3 regions of the Streptomyces sp. NPDC048441 genome follow, and region 1 is predicted to be linked to each of the others. Evidence: predicted binding sites of a transcription regulator. Region 1 holds the regulator's gene; each other region holds the start of a gene.
What was found. Region 1 encodes HrcA, which represses chaperone genes, less so after heat shock. Its sites were predicted from a motif close to TTNGCACTCNGNNNNNCNGAGTGCNAA; they were not measured.
Positions count from the first base shown of each region.

Region 2: a site for HrcA is predicted at 3,678-3,704, ahead of groES (co-chaperone GroES). Genes of this name have one in related genera too.
Region 3: a site for HrcA is predicted at 2,885-2,911, ahead of groL (chaperonin GroEL). Genes of this name have one in related genera too.

Region 1 is NZ_JBICXM010000001.1:520,402-527,248, reverse strand. It holds gene ACGFSB_RS02305 (hypothetical protein) at 1-12, opposite strand, end outside; gene ACGFSB_RS02300 (VOC family protein) at 122-514, opposite strand; gene ACGFSB_RS02295 (16S rRNA (uracil(1498)-N(3))-methyltransferase) at 568-1,326, opposite strand; gene ACGFSB_RS02290 (nitronate monooxygenase) at 1,323-2,396, opposite strand; gene dnaJ (molecular chaperone DnaJ) at 2,555-3,691, opposite strand; gene hrcA (heat-inducible transcriptional repressor HrcA) at 3,692-4,708, opposite strand; gene ACGFSB_RS02275 (MBL fold metallo-hydrolase) at 4,910-5,653, shown strand; gene ACGFSB_RS02270 (DUF3097 domain-containing protein) at 5,688-6,509, shown strand; gene hemW (radical SAM family heme chaperone HemW) at 6,560-6,847, opposite strand, start outside.
Region 2 is NZ_JBICXM010000006.1:208,737-215,583, forward strand. It holds gene ACGFSB_RS17105 (MOSC domain-containing protein) at 1-443, shown strand, start outside; gene ACGFSB_RS17110 (SDR family NAD(P)-dependent oxidoreductase) at 576-1,349, shown strand; gene groL (chaperonin GroEL) at 1,487-3,109, opposite strand; gene groES (co-chaperone GroES) at 3,226-3,534, opposite strand; gene ACGFSB_RS17125 (polysaccharide deacetylase family protein) at 4,092-5,075, opposite strand; gene ACGFSB_RS17130 (methyltransferase domain-containing protein) at 5,158-6,381, shown strand; gene ACGFSB_RS17135 (RNA polymerase sigma factor) at 6,430-6,847, opposite strand, start outside.
Region 3 is NZ_JBICXM010000011.1:148,071-154,917, reverse strand. It holds gene ACGFSB_RS26280 (esterase/lipase family protein) at 1-502, shown strand, start outside; gene ACGFSB_RS26275 (hypothetical protein) at 573-842, opposite strand; gene groL (chaperonin GroEL) at 1,131-2,756, opposite strand; gene ACGFSB_RS26265 (cold-shock protein) at 3,098-3,301, opposite strand; gene ACGFSB_RS26260 (MoaD/ThiS family protein) at 3,726-4,001, opposite strand; gene thrC (threonine synthase) at 4,100-5,410, opposite strand; SAM riboswitch class I at 5,428-5,562, opposite strand; gene ACGFSB_RS26250 (glucosyl-3-phosphoglycerate synthase) at 5,740-6,684, shown strand; gene ACGFSB_RS26245 (hypothetical protein) at 6,773-6,847, shown strand, end outside.

The DNA.
Region 1 (6,847 bases):
ACGCCGCCGCAAGCCACCACGTAGCTCCCCCGCACGATCACGTATACGCCTCAATGCCCCCATAGGCGGCAGGGTGCCACTACGAGCCGCACGACGATAGACCGCTTTGCGTCCAGTCCACTCAGCCGTGCAGCAGCAACCACTCCTGCAGCTCCACCAAGTTCCCCTCAGGGTCCTTGAGGTGGGCGACCCGCATACGGTCCGTCATCGGGACCGGTCCGTGCGCGATGGTCCCGCCACGCTCGACGACCTGCGCGCAGTACGCGTCGAGATCGTCGACCCGCAGCACCACCAGTGAGCGGTGCCCGGTCGCGGACTCCCCCAGTTCGCCCAGGAGTTGAGCCATCATGGACCGGTCCTGGAGCGCGATGCCCGCGGAACCGAACGCCGGGCTGAACTTCTCGTACGGTCCGTCCACCGCACCCGACTGTGGCTTGAGGCCGAGCACTTGCGCGTAGAAGTGGTAGCAGGAGCTGAAGTCCGAGACCAGCAGCCTCACTTGGGCGAGTTCCACGGTATCCCCCTTACCTGAAGCTCTTACCTGGAGCTCTTACCTGGAGCGAGGGTTCAGGACCAGCGGCCCGTGCGTCCCAGCAGCAGCGCGGCCGCCGCCGTCCCCGCGGTCGACGTGCGCAACACGCTACGCCCCAGGCGGTACGGCTTCGCCCCCGCCGTCGCGAAGGCCGCGAGTTCGTCCGGCGATACGCCGCCTTCGGGGCCCACCACGAGGACGATGTGCCCGGCGGCGGGCAGCTCCGCGGTGGCTAGCGGCTCACTGCCCTCCTCGTGCAGGACCGCGGCGAAGTCGGCCGTGGCGAGCAGCGCGGCGACCTGCTTGGTCGACGCCGCGTCCGCCACCTCGGGGAAGCGCACCCGGCGCGACTGCTTGCCCGCCTCGCGCGCGGTGGCACGCCACTTGCCGAGCGCCTTGACCCCGCGCTCGCCCTTCCACTGCGTGATGCAGCGGGACGCGGACCACGGCACGATCGCGTCGACGCCGGTCTCCGTCATGGTCTCGACGGCGAGTTCACCGCGGTCGCCCTTGGGCAGCGCCTGTACGACGGTGATCCGGGGCTCCTGCGGCGCCTCTTCCTGTACGGAGTCCATCCGCAGGATCAGCCGGTCCTTGCCCTCGGTGTCCACGACCACGCAGTCGGCCCAGCGCCCGGCCCCGTCGGTCAGGACGACGTCCTCACCGGTGTGCAGCCGCTTCACGGAGACGGCGTGCCGCCCTTCGGGACCATCGAGTACGTAGCGTCCGCCGCCGCCCGCGTCGGGGTTCTTGAGGGTCCCGAAGGTCTCGACGACGAAGACGGGCGCGGTCACGCCTGGCCCCCGGCCACCAACGCGGCCTTCGCCTCGGCCAGTTCGGCCGCGAGGACCTCCACGAGCTGCCCGGCGGGAAGCTCCCGCGCCATGCGGTGCCCCTGCCCCGCCCACAGCGCCATGCCCTGCGCGTCACCGGCCTTGGCCGCGGCCTTGCGCAGGCCGCTTGTCAGGTGGTGGATCTGGGGGTAGGCGGCGGGGGCGTACGGACCGTGCTCACGCATGAAGCGGTTGACCAGGCCTCGCGCGGGGCGCCCGGAGAAGGCCCGGGTCAGTTCGGTCCTGGTGAACAGCGGGTTGGTCATGGCCTGCTTGTGCAGGACGTTCGCGCCCGACTCGGGGCAGACCAGGAACGCCGTGCCGAGCTGTGCCGCGTCCGCGCCCGCCGCGAGCACCGCGGCGACCTGCGAGCCGCGCATCAGGCCGCCGGCCGCGATGACGGGGATCTGCACGGTGCCGCGGACCTGCGTGATGAGCGAGAGAAGTCCGAGCCCGGCGCCGTCCGTCTCGGGGTTGTCGCGGTGGGTGCCCTGGTGGCCGCCTGCCTCGATGCCCTGCACGCAGACGGCGTCGGCGCCGGACCACTGCGCGGTCTGGGCCTCTTCCGGGGTGGTCACGGTGGCAATGGTGAGGGTGCCGACGCGGGCGAACGCGTCAAAGACATCGCGGGTGGGGCACCCGAAGGTGAACGACACGACCGGCACCGGGTCGTCCATCAGGATCGCCAGCTTGGCGTCATAGCCGTCGTCGCGCCCGCTGTCCGGATCGCCGAGCTGCGTCTCATACCAGGTGGCCTCGCCCGCGAGCTGGCTGCGGTAGACATCGACGGCGGCGGCGTCGGCGTACTCGGGCTGCGGCATGAAGAGATTCACACCGAAGGGCTGACTCGTGAGCCCCTTCAGCTGTTTGATCTCCTGATACATCCCATCGGCCGTTTTGTACCCGGCAGCGAGGAACCCGAGCCCTCCGGCTTCACAGACAGCCGCGGCGAGCTGGGGGCAAGAAGCGCCGCCCGCCATGGGGGCCTGCACGATCGGATAGCGACAGAGATCGGTCAGTGCGGAGGACATGAACGCATCGTGCCATGCCCTGGGCGGGCGGCCGAATCGCGCCCGGTAAGGGGCGCGAGGAACTGCGCGAGCAACCCGAGACGGCCCGCGGAGACGGACGACAAAGCGCCCCCGGCAGGGGAGAAACCCTGCCGGGGGCGCACGTACCGCTCAAGGCGCTACCGCCCGTTGAACGCGTCCTTCAAGCGAGAGAACAAGCCCTGCTGCCCCGGCTGGAACTGCCCCGTGGGCCGCTCCTCGCCGCGCAGCACCGCGAGCTCCCGAAGGACCCGCTCCATCTCCGCGTCCAGCTTCGTCGGGGTGAGGACCTCGACGTGCACGATGAGGTCACCTCGCCCGCCGCCGCGCAGATGTGTGATGCCACGCCCGTGCAGCGGGACCGACTGACCGGACTGCGTGCCCGGCCGGATGTCGACCTCTTCCAGGCCGTCCAGCGTCTCCAGCGGCACCTTCGTGCCGAGAGCCGCGGCCGTCATCGGGATGGTGACCGTGCAGTGCAGATCGTCCCCGCGCCGCTGGAACACGGCGTGCGGCAGCTCGTGGATCTCCACGTAGAGGTCGCCGGCGGGGCCGCCGCCGGGGCCGACCTCGCCCTCGCCCGCGAGCTGGATCCGCGTGCCGTTGTCGACACCGGCCGGGATCTTCACGGTGAGCGTCCGGCGGGAGCGGATGCGCCCGTCGCCCGCGCACTCGGGGCACGGCGTCGGCACGACCGTGCCGAAGCCCTGGCACTGCGGGCACGGTCGTGAGGTCATGACCTGGCCGAGGAAGGACCGCGTGACCTGCGACACCTCGCCGCGACCGCGGCACATGTCACATGTCTGGGCGGACGTGCCGGGCGCGGCGCCTTCACCGCTACAGGTCGTACAGACGACCGCCGTGTCGACCTGGATGTCCTTGGTGGTCCCGAAGGCGGCCTCGTCGAGGTCGATCTCGAGGCGGATCATGGCGTCCTGGCCACGGCGCGTGCGCGACCGGGGGCCACGCTGCGACGCCGTACCGAAGAACGCGTCCATGATGTCCGAGAAGTTGCCGAAGCCACCGGCTCCGAAACCGCCCGCGCCTCCGCCGCCCGCCTGGGACAGCGGGTCGCCGCCGAGGTCGTAGACCTGCTTCTTCTGCGGGTCCGACAACACCTCGTACGCGGCGTTGATCTCCTTGAAGCGCTCCTGAGTCTTCGGATCCGGATTCACATCCGGGTGAAGCTCACGCGCAAGCCTCCGGAAGGCCTTCTTGATTTCGTCCTGAGAAGCGTCGCGGCGCACGCCTAGTACGGCGTAGTAGTCCGTGGCCACTTACGACTCCGCCAGGATCTGTCCGACGTAACGTGCCACTGCGCGTACTGCTCCCATCGTTCCCGGATAGTCCATGCGGGTCGGTCCGACCACGCCGAGTTTGGCTACTGCCTCGCTGCCCGAACCGTAGCCGACGGAGACCACGGACGTGGAGCTGAGTCCCTCATGGGCGTTCTCATGACCGATCCGTACGGTCATGCCCGAATCTGTGGCCTCGCCAAGCAACTTGAGCAGGACGACCTGTTCCTCGAGGGCTTCCAGGACCGGCCTGATAGTGAGGGGAAAGTCATGTCCGAAGCGGGTGAGATTGGCCGTTCCGCCGATCATCAGCCGCTCCTCGGTCTCCTCGACGAGCGTTTCGAGGAGCGTGGAGAGCACGGTCGCCACCGTGCCCCTGTCCTCCGTGTCGAAGGACTCCGTCATGTCCTGCACCAGCTGCGGCACGTCCGCGAAGCGACGCCCCGCGACCCTGCTGTTGAGCCGCGCCCGCAGATCAGCGACCGAGGTCTCACCGAAGGGGGCAGGGCAGTCGATCATGCGCTGCTCGACGCGTCCGGTGTCCGTGATCAGCACCAGCATCAGGCGGGCCGGGGCCAGCGAGAGCAGCTCCACGTGCCGCACCGTCGACCGCGTGAGGGACGGGTACTGCACGACCGCGACCTGCCGGGTCAGCTGCGCGAGCAGCCGCACGGTGCGTGCCACGACGTCGTCCAGGTCGACGGCGCCGTCGAGAAAGTTCTGGATGGCCCTGCGCTCCGGCGCCGCCATCGGTTTGACGCCGGCGAGCCGGTCGACGAAGAGGCGGTACCCCTTGTCCGTCGGGATGCGCCCCGCGCTCGTATGAGGCTGGGCGATGAACCCTTCCTCCTCCAGCGCCGCCATGTCGTTGCGGACAGTGGCCGGGGAGACCCCGAGGCTGTGCCGCTCGGTGAGCGCCTTGGAGCCGACGGGCTCCTCGGTGCCGACATAGTCGTGGACGATGGCGCGCAGCACTTCGAGCCTGCGTTCATTGAGCATCCGCGCACACCTCCACCTATTTGCCCCGAAACCTGTCTGCCCCACAGCCCCGCCTGGCACTCCTCGCGGGCGAGTGCCAGCCAATACCCCGCTCAGTGTACGGCCGCGAGGTACGGCCCCGGCAAGGGCCGGACCTCGTATGTCGGCACGATGGCCTGGGCAGCGGCTGCCAAGCCGCCAGTACGGCGCTAGCGTCGGCCTATGGACGTGGCACTGGCATGGGACGAAGCGGGCTGGGAACGGCTCGCGCCGCACGTGGGGCGGCGGCGCCTTCCGGTCTGGGACTGCACCGCGGGCCTTGTGGTCGGCGCCGAATCAGCCCTGATGATCGAGGCGGGCGCGACCCTGCGCGAGGGCGCGGAGCTGCGCACCCAGGCGCGGAACATCCTCGGCGGCGGGCGGCGGGTCACCCACCTCGCCCTGACCCACCCGCACTTCGACCACGTCCTGGGGGCGGCGGCGTTCGCGGGCGTGGAGGTGTACGGAGCGGTCGGCCTCGACGCGCTCCTGGCGAAGGGCCGTGACGATCTTCGCGATTCGGCCGTACGTCAGGGGGTCGGCCCGGATGCCGCGGCGGAGGCCACCGACCTGCTCGTCCAGCCGCAGCATTCGGTGTGCGGGGAGTGGACGCTCGACCTGGGCGGCGGGGTGCAGGTCCTGCTCGCGAACGTGGGCCCGGGTCACTCGGGCCACGATCTCGCGGTCCTGGTCCCCGGCACCGCTCAGACCCCGGAGATCGTGTTCTGCGGCGACCTGGTCGAGGAGTCGGGCGAACCGCAGGCGGGCAGCGACGCGGTCCCGGCCCGCTGGCCCGCGGCGCTCGACCGGCTCCTGGACCTGGGCGGCGAGGACGCGCTGTACGTGCCGGGGCACGGTGCGGTGGTCGATGCGGCTTTTGTCCGTGCACAACGCGCCACGCTGGCGACCCGTTTCGGCGTGTCGTAGCCGCCTGTACGCCACTTCTCTTATCGTCGTCCAAATGCGCCAGTACTCCGCCGACCTCACCCCGCCCTGGAAGAAGCCGAAGCCCGTGCCGGAGGTCGCCGCGGAGGCGGACCTCGTGGTGGAGGAGCTGAGCACCGGATTCTGCGGCGCGGTGATCCGCTGCGAGAAGACCGCGGAGGGCCCGACGGTGACCCTGGAGGACCGCTTCGGCAAGCACCGCGTCTTCCCGATGACACCGGGCGGCTTCGCCCTGGAGGGCCGGAGGGTCACCCTCACCCGCCCGTCCGCCGCCGCTCCCGTACGCCCCACGCGCACCGCGTCCGGCTCGGTGGCCGTGCCGGGTGCGCGGGCCAGGGTCGCCCGCGCGGGACGGATCTACGTCGAGGGGCGCCATGACGCGGAGCTCGTCGAGCGGGTCTGGGGCGACGATCTCCGCATCGAGGGCGTGGTCGTCGAGTACTTGGAGGGCATCGACGACCTGCCCTCCATCGTCACGGAGTTCTCCCCGGGCCCGGACGCGCGGCTCGGCGTCCTGGTGGACCACTTGGTGCCGGGCTCGAAGGAGTCGAGGATCGCCGCGGAGGTGAATTCTCCCTCGGCGCTGGTGGTGGGGCACCCCTACATCGACGTATGGGAGGCCGTGAAGCCGTCATCGGTGGGGATCGCCGCGTGGCCCCGGGTCCCACGAGGCCAGGACTGGAAGACAGGCGTCTGCGAGGCGCTGGGCTGGCCGCCGAACACCGGCGCGGCCTGGCAACGGATCCTGGGCTCGGTCCACAGCTACCGAGACCTGGAACCGGCGCTTCTGGGACGCGTGGAGGAACTGATCGACTTCGTGACGGGGTCCGAGTCCTAGCCCACCCATCCGATTACCCAGCAGCGAGAGACCCACCCGAACCCGAACCGTCAGTCCACCAGATCCCGCACCACCGCATCCGCCAGCAACCGCCCCCGCAGAGTAAGAACCGCCCGCCCCTCCTCATAGGGCCCCGCCTCCAGCAGCCCATCGGAAAGCGCCCGGCCCGCGGCGGCGAGACCCGCAGGCCGAAGCAGCCCCAATGGACACCCCTCCAGCAGCCGCAGCTCGAGCAGAATCCGCTCCACCCGCCGGTCCTCCGCGGCAAGAACCTCCCGCCCGGCCCCCGGCGACCGCCCCGTGGCAAGCGCCCCCGCGTACGCCCCGGGATGCTTCAC
Region 2 (6,847 bases), on a different contig from region 1:
GGGAGCGCCTGCTCGGGCGCCCGCTGGCCAACGGCTCCTTCGGCGAGAACCTCACGACGTCCGGGCTCGACGTGACCGGAGCGAAGATCGGCGAGCGCTGGCGCGTCGGCCCCGATCTGCTGCTCGAGGTGACGTCGGGCCGCATTCCCTGTCGCACGTTCCAGGGCCATCTCGGCGAGAAGGGCTGGGTCAAGCGTTTCACGCAGCACGGCGCTCCCGGCGCCTATCTGCGGGTGATCGAGCCGGGTGAGATCAGGGGCGGGGACACGATCGAGGTCGTGCACCGGCCGGGGCACGAGATCACCGTCGCCCTCCAGTTCCGGGCGGTCACGACGGAGAAGACGCTGCTGCCGAGCCTGCTGGCCGCCGGTGACGCGCTCCATTCCGAGTTGATCGAGACGGCTCGGAAGTACGTGGAGAAGTACGGCTCGCAGACTTCGTAACTGATCGCAGAGTTCGTAACTGATGGCAGGACATGGCGACTTGGGCATGGCCCGCCGCGAATCCCCTGGCAGGGCAGGCCGGGAGGGCGTCCGGGGCACACCGCGGTCACCGGATCTCACTAACCTTGGCCCATGACTACGGCTCTGATTACGGGATCGACCGCCGGTATCGGCGCGGCCTTCGCCCGGCGGCTCGCCGGTGACGGCCACAACCTGGTCCTGGTGGCACGGAACACCGAGCGACTGCGGGAGCAGGCGACCGAACTGCACGACCGGCACGGCATCGAGGCGGAGGTCCTGACCGCGGACCTCGCGACGGACGACGGGATCAATGCCGTCGAGAAGCGGCTCGCGGACCGCAGGAGCCCGGTCGACCTCCTGGTGAACAACGCCGGGTTCGGCAACAAGGGCCAGTACCTGGAAGTGTCGATCGAGGACGAGCTGACGATGCTCAAGGTGCACTGCGAGGCAGTGCTCCGGCTGACGTCGGCGGCGACGGAGTCGATGCGGGAGCGGGGCCGCGGAGGTGTCGTCAACGTCGCCTCGGTGGCGGCGTTCGTGCCGCGCGGTACGTATGGCGCGTCGAAGGCGTGGGTCGTGCAGTTCACGCAGGGAGCCGCGAAGGATCTGGCCGGATCCGGGGTGCGGTTGATGGCCCTGTGCCCCGGCTTCGTACGGACCGAGTTCCATGAGCGCGCCGGAATGGGGACGTCGAACATCCCCAAGTGGATGTGGCTCGACGCCGACAAGCTGGTCGCCGCCGCGCTGGCCGACCTGGCACGGGGCAAGACCCTGTCCATCCCGGACACGCGGTACAAGGCACTGATGGGCGTGGTGAAGGTGACGCCGAGGGCACTCCTGGGCGGGGTGACTTCACGGACGGGCAGGAAGTACGGCCCGCAGTAGACAAGTCCAGAGGAGCGCCCCGTAAGGGGCGCGGGGAACTGCGCGACCAGCCGAGACGGTCCGCACCCGAGAACCCACCGAGGCCCGGCGCCCCCAAGCAGGGGGCACCGGGCCTCAGTTCAGCTCAGCGGAGCAGGTCAGTGAGAGTGACCGTGCCCGTGACCGGCGTCAGCCTCTTCCTCGGCCGGCTTCTCGACGACCAGGGTCTCGGTCGTGAGGAGCAGCGAGGCGATGGACGCGGCGTTCTCCAGCGCGGAGCGCGTCACCTTGACCGGGTCGATGACGCCGGCCTTGACCAGGTCGCCGTACTCACCGGTCGCGGCGTTGAAGCCGAAGCCCTTGTCGAGCTCGGCGACCTTCGAGGTGATGACGTAGCCCTCGAGGCCCGCGTTCTCGGCGATCCAGCGCAGCGGCTCGACGGCGGCGCGGCGGACGACGGCGACACCGGTGGCCTCGTCGCCCTCCTTGCCGAGGGAGTCCTTGAGGACCTTGACGGCGTGCACCAGAGCGGAGCCACCACCGGAGACGATGCCCTCCTCGACCGCGGCGCGGGTCGCGGAGATGGCGTCCTCCAGACGGTGCTTCTTCTCCTTGAGCTCGACCTCGGTCGCGGCGCCGACCTTGATCACGCAGACGCCGCCGGCCAGCTTCGCGAGGCGCTCCTGGAGCTTCTCGCGGTCCCAGTCGGAGTCCGTGGACTCGATCTCGGCCTTGATCTGGTTGACGCGGCCCGCGACCTCCGAGGAGTCGCCGCCACCGTCGACGACGGTGGTGTCGTCCTTGGTGACGGTCACGCGGCGGGCGGTGCCGAGCACGTCGAGACCGACCTGGTCGAGCTTGAGGCCGACCTCTTCGGCGATGACGGTGGCGCCGGTGAGGGTCGCGAGGTCACCGAGCATGGCCTTGCGGCGGTCGCCGAAGCCGGGGGCCTTCACCGCGACGGCGTTGAAGGTGCCGCGGATCTTGTTCACGACCAGGGTCGACAGGGCCTCGCCCTCGACGTCCTCGGCGATGATCAGGAGCGGCTTCGAGGCGTTGGTCTGGATGACCTTCTCGAGCAGCGGGAGCAGGTCCTGGATGGAGGAGATCTTGCCCTGGTGGATGAGGATGTACGGGTCGTCGAGGACGGCCTCCATACGCTCCTGGTCGGACACCATGTACGGCGACAGGTAGCCCTTGTCGAAGGCCATGCCCTCGGTGAAGTCCAGCTCAAGGCCGAAGGTGTTGGACTCCTCGACGGTGATGACACCGTCCTTGCCGACCTTGTCCATCGCCTCGGCGATGAGCTCGCCGACCTGCGGGTCCTGGGCGGACAGACCGGCGACGGCCGCGATGTCGGCCTTGTCGTCGATCGGGCGCGCGGTGGCGAGGAGCTCCTCGGACACGGCCTTGACGGCGGCGTCGATGCCCTTCTTCAGGGCGGCCGGGGAAGCGCCGGCGGCTACGTTGCGCAGGCCTTCCTTGACCAGGGCCTGGGCGAGAACGGTCGCGGTGGTGGTGCCGTCACCCGCGATGTCGTTGGTCTTGGTCGCCACCTCCTTGACGAGCTGCGCGCCAAGGTTCTCGTACGGGTCGTCGAGCTCGACCTCGCGGGCGATCGTGACACCGTCGTTGGTGATGGTGGGGGCGCCGAACTTCTTGTCGATGACGACGTTGCGGCCGCGGGGGCCGATCGTCACCTTGACCGTGTCGGCAAGCTTGTTGACGCCGCGCTCGAGGGCGCGACGGGCGTCCTCGTCGAACTTCAGGATCTTCGCCATGGGAGCGGTTCAGCCCTCTCGAAACTCGGGTTTAACGAGATGCGCCCCTCGCCGCCCGGCAATCAGCGGGGTGACCAGGGGCGCAGCTCAAAAGCAAAACTGGTGAAGCGGGTGAATTACTTCTCGACGATCGCGAGCACGTCGCGAGCCGAGAGGACGAGGTACTCGTCGCCGTTGTACTTCACCTCGGTGCCGCCGTACTTGCTGTACAGCACGACGTCGCCGACCTTGACGTCGAGCGGCAGGCGCTCGCCGTTCTCGAAGCGGCCCGGCCCCACGGCGAGGACAGCACCCTCCTGGGGCTTCTCCTTCGCGGTGTCCGGAATGACCAGGCCGGAGGCCGTGGTCTGCTCGGCGTCGAGCGGCTGGACCACAATGCGGTCCTCGAGCGGCTTAATGGCAACCTTGGAGCTGGTGGTCGTCACGATCCGGTCTCCCCCTTCGGAGATCTACGGGGTTAACAGTCTGGGGTGGCGACCAGGTGGATCCGTCGTCGCGGGTGCCGGACCTGCCCGTCGCTATTGGCACTCTCCAGTGGTGAGTGCCAGGGTCGACACTAGGACGGGGATTAGCACTCGGTCAAGCGGAGTGCCAATTCGCTGACGCGGGTCTTAGCCGGGTGGGGTGCTGTACGGAGGGGCTTGGCGCCCCTCGGGGCAACGTTTCCCCGGGGTGGGGGGTTCCGTCTCCGTTGCCTCGTACCGCTGCTTTTCCGGCGGGCCCGCGGGTGGGGCTGTGCCCACCCTTCCCCAAGGTCTCGGCTCCGCTCCACCAGGGGAGGCCCCACTCGCCTTGCGGAACGCCTGCCCACAGCCAGGGGCAGTCGAAGGCCCCGGCTTTCTCTGGGGGACCTTTTCCGCCGCCTTTCTGCCCAAGCGCTCGATCGGGTCCACCGACTGTGCGCACCCGGAGAGCAGTGCGGGCGCGAGCACGCCTGCCGCGAGAGCCCCGACAAGAAACCGCCGCACCCGCGCCCGCCCGGTCACAGGTAGTCCTCCAGCCTGGCCACCGCGTACCCCTTGTCGGTGACCGTCTTCATGACCTTGCGGACCATGTCGGGCATCGTGCCCTTCCAGTCCTCGCGCCCCCGGAAGTGCGTGAGGATGATGTCGCCGGGATGCAGGTCCCGGTCCCACTCGCGCCACTCCATGTGGTCGGTGAAGGCCTCGGACGCCCACAGCGGCACCGCCTTGACGCCGCAGGACTTGGCGGCGCGCAGGGTGTCCACGTTGTAGTTGCCGTACGGCGGGCGGAAGAGCTCGGGCCGTTTGCCGTAGTGCTTCTGGATGGTGTTCTGCATACCGCAGATCTCGCGACGCTGCCCCTCGTACGAAAGCCCCGGCAGGTAGCGGTGGTTGAGGGTGTGGTTGTTCAGCGAGACGCCGCGCGACTGCATCTTCTTGAAGTAGCCGTAGTCCTCCTTGACCAGGTAGTCACTGAGGAACGCGGTGTACGGGATCTTCAGCTCGCTCATCATCTTCAGCAGCGCCGGGTCCTTCTCGGCGCCGTCGTCGATGGTCAGGAAGACGATCTTCTTCTTGGTCGGGACGGTCGTGAAGACGGGCGGCAGGCTCGCCTGGCCCGTGACCTCGAACCCCTTGCGGGTGGTGATCCGCGGCTTCTTCGCGGGGGCGGCGGGTGCGCTGAGCGGGGTCTTCGCCAGACCCCAGCGTTTCGCGGCGGCTGCGCGGGCGACCTGGGCGACGCGGAGTTTCTGGGCGTAGGAGTCGAGGGCGCGGGCGGGCGGTGCCTCCAGGTGCTGCTGGCCGGGGGCGGGCTGCACACCGCCGTCGGACCCCGAGGCGCAGCCGGAGGCGATCGCGGCGACGGCGAGGACGGCCACCCCGGCCCGCACCCGTCCTCTCACCCGGCCCCGCACCCGCCCCCTCACCCGACTCCGCGCCGGGACCAACCCCGGACCCTTCCGTCTCGCCCTGAATTTGTCGTTTTGTCGTACTAGTTGCATGGCGCCGGATCTTTGCAGCTCACGGCCCTGCGGACGGCCCGACACCGCCGCCGGGCGCACACCGTCCACCGACTGGCCCACAATGGGCCGGGTGAACGACCTCGACCGCGCCTCGACCGCCCTGGCCTCCTTCTCCGCGCTGCTCACCGCCGAAGGCCGGTCCCTGCTCGACATCGACGAGGTGCGGGAGGCCGATCCGGCGCGGGAACTGGCCGTCGCCACCCGCCTGCGCCGCGAGCACCCGGCGGACCTTGTCACGGCGGTGCTCGCGCAGGCGCGGCTGCGGCGGCGTGCGGTGGCGAAGTTCGGCGCCGAGGACGCCGGCCGGATGTTCTTCACGCCGAACGGCGTCGAACAGGCGACGCGTACGAGCGTGGCCGTCCATCGCGCCGAGAGCTTCAAGGCCCTTGGCGTACGCAGTGTGGCCGACCTCTGCTGTGGCATCGGCGGCGACGCGATCGCCCTCGCCCGTGCCGGGATCGCCGTCCTGGCCGTCGACCGCGACCCGCTGACCTGCGCGGTGGCTCGCGCGAACGCCGACGCGCTGGGACTCGCCGAGTTGATCGAGGTGCGCGAGGCCGATGTCACCGAGGTGGACACAGCCGCGTACGACGCCGTCTTCGTGGACCCTGCGCGGCGTGGCGGCCGGGGCCGCATCTTCGACCCCGAGGCCTACTCCCCGCCCCTTTCCTGGGCAGTCCAGGCCGCCCGCAAGGCCCCGCACGCGGCGCTGAAGATCGCTCCCGGCATTCCGCACGAGGCGGTTCCCGCCGAGGCCGCGGCGGAGTGGATCTCGGACGGCGGCGATGTGAAGGAGGCCGTGCTGTGGTTCGGCACGGACACCCCGTCATCGCACCGCGCGACGCTGCTGCCCTCGGGCGCCTCCCTGTGGTCCTCGCTCGACGCGATGCTGCCGGACCCGCAGGTGCGAGCGGTGGGGCGCTACCTCTACGAGCCGGACGGGGCCGTCATCCGCGCGCATCTGGTGGCGGAGGTGGCCTCGCGGGTCGAGGGCGGACTGATCGACGAGACGATCGCGTACGTCACGTCCGACGCGCTGCACGAGACGCCGTACGCGGTGGCGTACGAGATCACGGACCAACTCCCCTTCGGGGTGAAGAAGCTGAAGGCGCTGCTGCGGGAGCGGGGTGTCGGCGTCCTGACGGTGAAGAAGCGAGGCTCGGCGGTGGAACCGGAGGAACTCCGCCGGAAGGTGAAGCCGCAGGGCAAGAACTCAGCCACCGTGTTCCTCACGCGGGTGGCCGGCGCCCCGACGATGCTGATCGGGCACCCGGCGGCGGGGTGACCGCCACGGGGCTCCGCCCCGAACCCCGCTCCTCAAACGCCGGAGCGGCTAGCTCTCCCACCTACCCGCCCGATCACCCCGCAGCGCCTCCGCCCGCCCCAGCAGCAACTCCCGCTCCCGCGCATTCCCCGCAAGCCCCGCCGCCCGCTCGAACTCCGCCCGCGCCTCCGCCCGCCGCCCCAGGCGGGCCAGCAGATCCCCCCGCACACTCGGCAGCAAGTGGTAACCCCGCAGGGAAGGTTCCGCCGCGAGCGCGTCCACCAGGGGCAATGCCTCCGCCGGGCCGGAGGCCATCGACACCGCGACCGCGCGGTTCAGCTCGACCACCGGGGACGGAGTGCGGGCCGCGAGCAGGGCGTAGAGGGCTGCGATCTGCCGCCAGTCGGTCTCCCCGTACGTATGCGCATGGGCGTGACAGGCCGCGATCGCGGCCTGTAGCGCGTAGGGGCCTGCCGCCCCCGTGGAC
Region 3 (6,847 bases), on a different contig from region 1:
GATCGGCGTGGCCAACGGCGTGCGTACCGGCGAGGGCAACGGCATCGCCCCCGGCGAGCGGGCGTTCCACGGCAAGGGCCTCGCCATCACCGGCACCCACCTCTACACCCAGTCCGCGGGCGAGGACCAAGAGGGCCAACTCGTCGCCCAGCTACGGGTCGTGACCCTGCGCAAGCCACAGATCCGCACCTCGGGCCTGCCCGAGACCGACGGCGCCCCGGGCGGCATCCTGGAGGGCTTCGGCATCCTCGCGGACGAGCTGGACAAGATCCCGGCCATCATCGGCCTCGGCTCGGAGGCGGAGATCCGCGAGCACTGCTTCGTCCCCGCGGTCAGCGCGGTCGCCCTCCGCGACATCGACACCCACGAGAAGCTGTACGAGCCCTTCCCGGAGAGCTCCGGGGAGAGCGAGCTCGACGAGTACCTCTGCGCCTCCCAGAACGAGGGCCACACCCTGGTCACGGAGGAACTCGGCAGCTGGCTCCTGGACCGGCTGCCGTAGCCCCGGCAGGACCGGCAGCACCGGTCGGGCGGCCCCGCCGAAGCGGGGCCGCCCGGCCACCCTCATGCCCCTACGGAGTCGTGAACAGCCACCACTGGTCGGTCCCGTTCTGCGAGCAGAAGAACGACTGCCACTGGCCCGCCTGCTGGCCGTTGTTGCCCGCGACCCAGCAGGACTCGTAGATGGCGTACGGGCCGTACACGCCTCGCGGCGCCGACGCCGACGTGGCGGCGGGGCCGTGGTGCGAAGTGACGGCCGCGGACGAGGCGCCGGCCGTCATCAGCAGTCCTGCCGCCGCGGTCACCGCAACGGCCGCGATCCGAAGGACGCTCTTGCTCATGCGCATGGTGTCTCCCTACTGAGAGGAGTCGGGGCCGGACCCCCTTGGGCCAGCCTCCCCTCACAAGTACCGGCCGCATACCCGCCCTGACCAGGCACTCAGCCCGTCATTCACTCGTGTGAGCTAGGAAGAATCGATCTCTCACCGGGGAGCCGGGGACACGTTCCGTCACCGCGAACGCCGCAGGGGCGGCACCCTCCCGAAGGAGAGTGCCGCCCCTGCGTACGAGCTGCCCGTACAGAAAGGCGCGTACGGACTACGTGCTCAGGACGAACCGATCCGCGAGGATCAGAAGTCCATGTCACCGCCCGGCATACCGCCGCCGGCCGGCGCAGCGCCCGCCTTTTCCGGCTTGTCGGCGATGACGGCCTCGGTGGTGAGGAACAGCGCGGCGATCGACGCGGCGTTCTGCAGGGCAGAGCGCGTGACCTTCGCCGGGTCGAGGATGCCCTCGGCGATCATGTCGACGTACTCACCGGTCGCGGCGTTCAGGCCGTGGCCGATGGGAAGGTTGCGCACCTTCTCGACGATGACGCCACCCTCAAGGCCGGCGTTGACGGCGATCTGCTTCAGCGGGGCCTCGAGGGCCAGCTTCACAGCGGCGGCACCCGTGGCCTCGTCGCCCTCGAGCTCAAGCTTCTCGAAGACAGCGGCGGCCTGGATGAGGGCCACGCCACCACCGGCGACGATGCCCTCTTCGACGGCGGCCTTCGCGTTGCGAACGGCGTCCTCGATGCGGTGCTTGCGCTCCTTGAGCTCGACCTCGGTCGCGGCACCGGCCTTGATGACGGCCACGCCGCCCGCGAGCTTCGCCAGGCGCTCCTGGAGCTTCTCGCGGTCGTAGTCGCTGTCCGAGTTCTCGATCTCGGCGCGGATCTGGTTGACGCGACCCTGGACCTGGTCGCTCTCACCGGAGCCGTCGACGATCGTGGTCTCGTCCTTGGTGATGACGACCTTGCGGGCGCGGCCGAGCAGGTCGAGACCGGCGTTCTCCAGCTTGAGGCCGACCTCCTCGGAGATGACGGTGCCACCGGTGAGGATGGCGATGTCGCCGAGCATGGCCTTGCGGCGGTCACCGAAGCCCGGAGCCTTGACGGCGACGGACTTGAAGGTGCCACGGATCTTGTTGACGACCAGGGTCGACAGGGCCTCGCCCTCGACGTCCTCGGCGATGATCAGCAGCGGCTTGCCGGACTGCATGACCTTCTCGAGGAGCGGAAGGAGGTCCTTCACGTTCGCGATCTTCGAGTTCACGATCAGGATGTACGGGTCGTCGAGCGACGCCTCCATACGCTCCATGTCCGTGGCGAAGTACGCCGAGATGTAACCCTTGTCGAAGCGCATACCCTCGGTGAGCTCAAGCTCGAGCCCGAAGGTCTGCGACTCCTCGACAGTGATGACACCTTCCTTGCCGACCTTGTCCATCGCCTCGGCGATGAGCTCGCCGATCTGGGTGTCGGCGGCGGAGATGGAGGCCGTAGAAGCGATCTGCTCCTTGGTCTCCACGTCCTTGGCCTGCTCGAGCAGGGCGCCCGAGACGGCCTCGACGGCCTTCTCGATGCCACGCTTGAGGGCCATCGGGTTGGCACCGGCGGCTACGTTGCGCAGGCCCTCGCGGACCAGCGCCTGCGCCAGGACGGTCGCGGTCGTCGTGCCGTCACCGGCGACGTCGTCCGTCTTCTTCGCGACCTCCTTGACCAGCTCGGCGCCGATCTTCTCGTACGGGTCCTCGAGCTCGATCTCCTTGGCGATGGAAACACCATCGTTGGTGATCGTGGGGGCACCCCACTTCTTCTCGAGGACGACGTTGCGACCCTTGGGGCCCAGGGTCACCTTGACGGCGTCGGCGAGCTGGTTCATGCCGCGCTCGAGGCCGCGCCGTGCCTCCTCGTCGAACGCGATGATCTTGGCCATGTGAAGTGGTCCTCCCGGACGGGGTGGAAACGCAAACGGATCGGGGCTGCGCCCGCGACGGACGGCCTGCGTGCCGTGTGGTTCCTTGCCCCACCCGGCCCGCGGGCCTCGCTGACCCGACCCAAGTTCTGTCACTCTCACTGGGAGAGTGCTAAGCCCAATGATTAGCACTCGACCCCTACGAGTGCAAGCGCCTCTCATGGATCCCCCGGGTGTACGGGGGTGCGTGTATGGGGGTGCGTGTACGCGGATAGCAGGTGGGGACGCACGAGGGGCCCGCACCCCTGCCGGGATGCGGGCCCCTCGTCACTAGTTGAAGTCGCTGGCCGATCGCGCCGAGATCAGACGGCGAGCTTGACCATGTCCGCCTGCGGACCCTTCTGGCCCTGCGAGATCTCGAACTCCACTCGCTGACCTTCTTCAAGGGTGCGGTAGCCGTCCATCTGAATCGCGCTGTAGTGGACGAATACATCCGCACCACCGTCGACCGCGATGAAGCCGTACCCCTTCTCCGCGTTGAACCATTTGACGGTGCCCTGAGCCATGCCTAACTCCCCTATTACTGGCCCTTGCACGGGCCCGCACTTCGCGGACCCGGGTCAGACCTCACCCCCCCAATGGGTTGTGGAGGCGTGCGCCGGAACGCGTCGACCGCGGCTGAATGTATCTGTCCAACTGCCCTCTGCAACAGGGCAATCGGACGAGAATTCTGGGCACGCGCGATCGGTAATATGCGGAGAATTTGCCGGAATTCAGGGCAAGTCGGGCCAGACAAAGGCCGCAAGAGGCTCAAAAGGGCAGGGCACTTTGGCTACTTCTTGTCGGCCTCGGGCCAACTTCGTATATGCGCTCGGCACAGACGGGGAAGCTCGCTTCCCAACTGTACCGCGCTCAACCATACAGAATTGCCCCCTCCGCTTCTCTCGCGGAGGGGGCAATCAGGTTTACGCAGGGTGTTTCTTTAAAAGATCAGCCACCCGCGACGGCGGGAATGATCGAGACACCCGCGCCGTCCGGCGTCGCCGTCTCGAGACCCTGCTCGAAGCGCACGTCGTCGTCGTTCACGTACACGTTCACGAAGCGCCGCAGCTTGCCCTGATCGTCCAGGACACGGGCCGCGATGCCGGCGTGGTTCTTCTCCAGGTCGGCGATGATCTCACCGAGATTCGCACCCTCGGCGGCGACCTCGGACTGACCACCGGTGTAGGTGCGAAGAATGGTGGGGATGCGGACGTTGACGCTCATGGGGTTCACCTCGGTAACTCAGGGGGCGTGGAGCGCCCCGTCAGGGGCGCGGGGAACTGCGCGACCAGCCACAACGGCCCGCAGTCAAGCAATCAAGCTCAGCCTGCGAGCCCAGCGGCGCGGAACGCCTCGAGGCTAGGACGAATGGTCGCGGTGGCCTGGGACGTCTCGGCGACAGCGTCGAGAGTCTTGAGCCCATCCCCGGTGTTCAACACCACCGTGGTCAGCGACGGGTCGATGAGCCCCGCCTCGAGCAGCTTCTTCGTGACGCCCACCGTCACACCCCCCGCGGTCTCCGCGAAGATGCCCTCGGTCTGCGCGAGCAGCTTGATCGCGTCCACGACCTGCTCGTCGTTCACGTCCTCGACGGCCCCGCCCGTGCGGCGCGCGATGTCCAGGACGTACGGGCCGTCGGCCGGGTTGCCGATGGCGAGCGACTTGGCGATGGTGTTCGGCTTCTGGGGGCGCACGACGTCCTGCCCGGCCTTGAAGGCGGTGGACACGGGAGAGCAGCCCTCGGCCTGGGCGCCGAAGATCTTGTACGGCTTGTCCTCGACGAGGCCGAGCGTGATCAGCTCCTTGAGACCCTTGTCGATCTTCGTGAGCTGCGAACCCGAGGCGATCGGAATGACCAGCTGGTCGGGGAGGACCCACCCCAGCTGCTCGCAGATCTCGTACGCGAGGGTCTTGGAGCCCTCTCCGTAGTACGGCCGCAGGTTCACGTTGACGAAGCCCCAGCCCTCGCCCAGCGGGTCGCCGATGAGCTCGGAGCAGAAGCGGTTCACGTCGTCGTAGTTGCCCTCGATGCCGACGAGCTCGCCGCCGTAGACCGCGGCCATGACGACCTTGCCCTGCTCCAGGTCGTGCGGGATGAACACGCAGGAGCGGAAGCCGGCGCGGGCCGCCGCGGCGCCCACGGCACCGGCGAGGTTGCCGGTGGAGGAGCAGGAGAGCGTGGTGAAGCCGAAGGCGCGTGCCGCCTCGATGGCCTGGGCGACCACGCGGTCCTTGAAGGAGTGCGTCGGGTTGCCCGAGTCGTCCTTGACGAACAGCTTGCCCTGCTCGACGCCGAGTTCACGGGCAAGGTTGTCGGCCTTGACGAGCTTGGTCCAGCCGGGGTTGATGTTCGGCTTGGACGCCACGTCCGCCGGGACGGGCAGCAGGGGCGCGTAGCGCCAGATGTTGTCGGGGCCGGACTCGATCTGCTTCCGCAGCGCCTCGGGGTCCCCGGTCGGCAGGTCGTACGCCACTTCGAGCGGGCCGAAACAGGCCTCGCAGGCGAAGATCGGGCCGAGGGCGTAGAGCTCACCGCACTCGCGGCAGGAGAGGCCCGATGCGGGGCCGAGATCCACGGAGCCCGTGGAGGTGGAGGGGGTGGTGTCGTTCTGTGCGACAGTCTGCGCAGCCATGGAGGCGAGGCCCTTTCTCCTCATCTTCCCCGCGGCGCATCTCGCCGCGAGACGGAATTGGCACCTTCCCCACCGAGACCTCGCGTGCGCGGTCGGCGGGATGGTTGCCGGGGCTTCAACGGGCCGTATCCCTCTGCCCCTCTGGATGAGCGGTATGGCGCCGGGCTCGCGGGCTCCGGGCATTTGTTACGCGACGACCCCCGACATGCGATGGTCATTCGCGTTGTTCAAGACTGTAACCGACGGCCTGGACGGTTGAGATAGTCGTCCGAACCGCGAGATGGATCACATGTAGGTCCCACACAGGCCACACACCGGAGGAGCAACCCGTGCTGGAAGAGGCCGAGCGCTGGCTGACCAGGCGTTCCTGGTCCGTCGCCGACCGTCCGCTCAGCGCCCTCGTCGCCGCCAAACGAGCGTCGGGGGCCACGGTGAGTGTCGTGCTGCCCGCGCTCGACGAGGAGGGGACGGTCGGCGGGATCGTCGCCTCGATCCGCCGTGAGCTGATCGAGAAGGCGGCCCTCGTCGACGAGCTCGTGGTGCTCGACTCCGGCTCGAAGGACCGCACCGCCGAGGTCGCGCGGGACGCGGGCGCGCGGGTCGTGCACCGGGACGACATCCTGCCGCGCATCCCCGCGGTGCCCGGCAAGGGCGAGGTCCTGTGGCGCTCGCTCCTGGTCACCGAGGGTGACATCGTCGCGTTCGTGGACGCGGACCTGAAGGAGTTCTCGGCGGACTTCGTCACCGGGATAGTGGGCCCGCTCCTGACCGAGCCCGACGTGGCCTTCGTGAAGGCGATGTACGACCGTCCCCTGGAGGGGAGCGCGGGCCAGGGCGGCCGGGTCACCGAGCTGATGGCGCGCCCGCTCCTGAACATGCACTGGCCCCAACTGGCGGGCTTCGTCCAGCCGTTGGGCGGCGAGTACGCGGCCCGCAGGTCCCTCCTGGAGCAGCTGCCGTTCCCCGTCGGTTACGGAGTGGAGCTCGGCCTGCTCGTCGACGCGCTGCACACGGTGGGCCTCGACGCACTCGCGCAGGTCGACGTCGGCGTGCGCAAGCACCGGCACCAGGACGGGCAGGCGCTCGGCCGGATGGCGGCGGCGATCTACCGGACGGCGCAGCTGCGCCTCGCGCGCGGCCATCTCGTACGCCCCGAACTCACCCAGTTCGAACGGGGCGAGCAGGGGTTCGAGCCGCGCACCCATTCGGTGGACACGGAGGAGCGCCCACCGATGGCCGAGATCGCGGAGTACGCCGCCCGCCGCGTGGCGTAACCACCCTTATTGGGCATTTTGTCTACATTCCCCACTTATGTGGGTCAGACAGGTAATGGAAAGCGCGCGACGCATCGGTGGCGTGGCCATGGCCACCGCCACACTCGCGGCAGGGGCGCTCGGCGCCGCCGCCACTGCGCCCGCCGCGGCGGATGTGATCGAA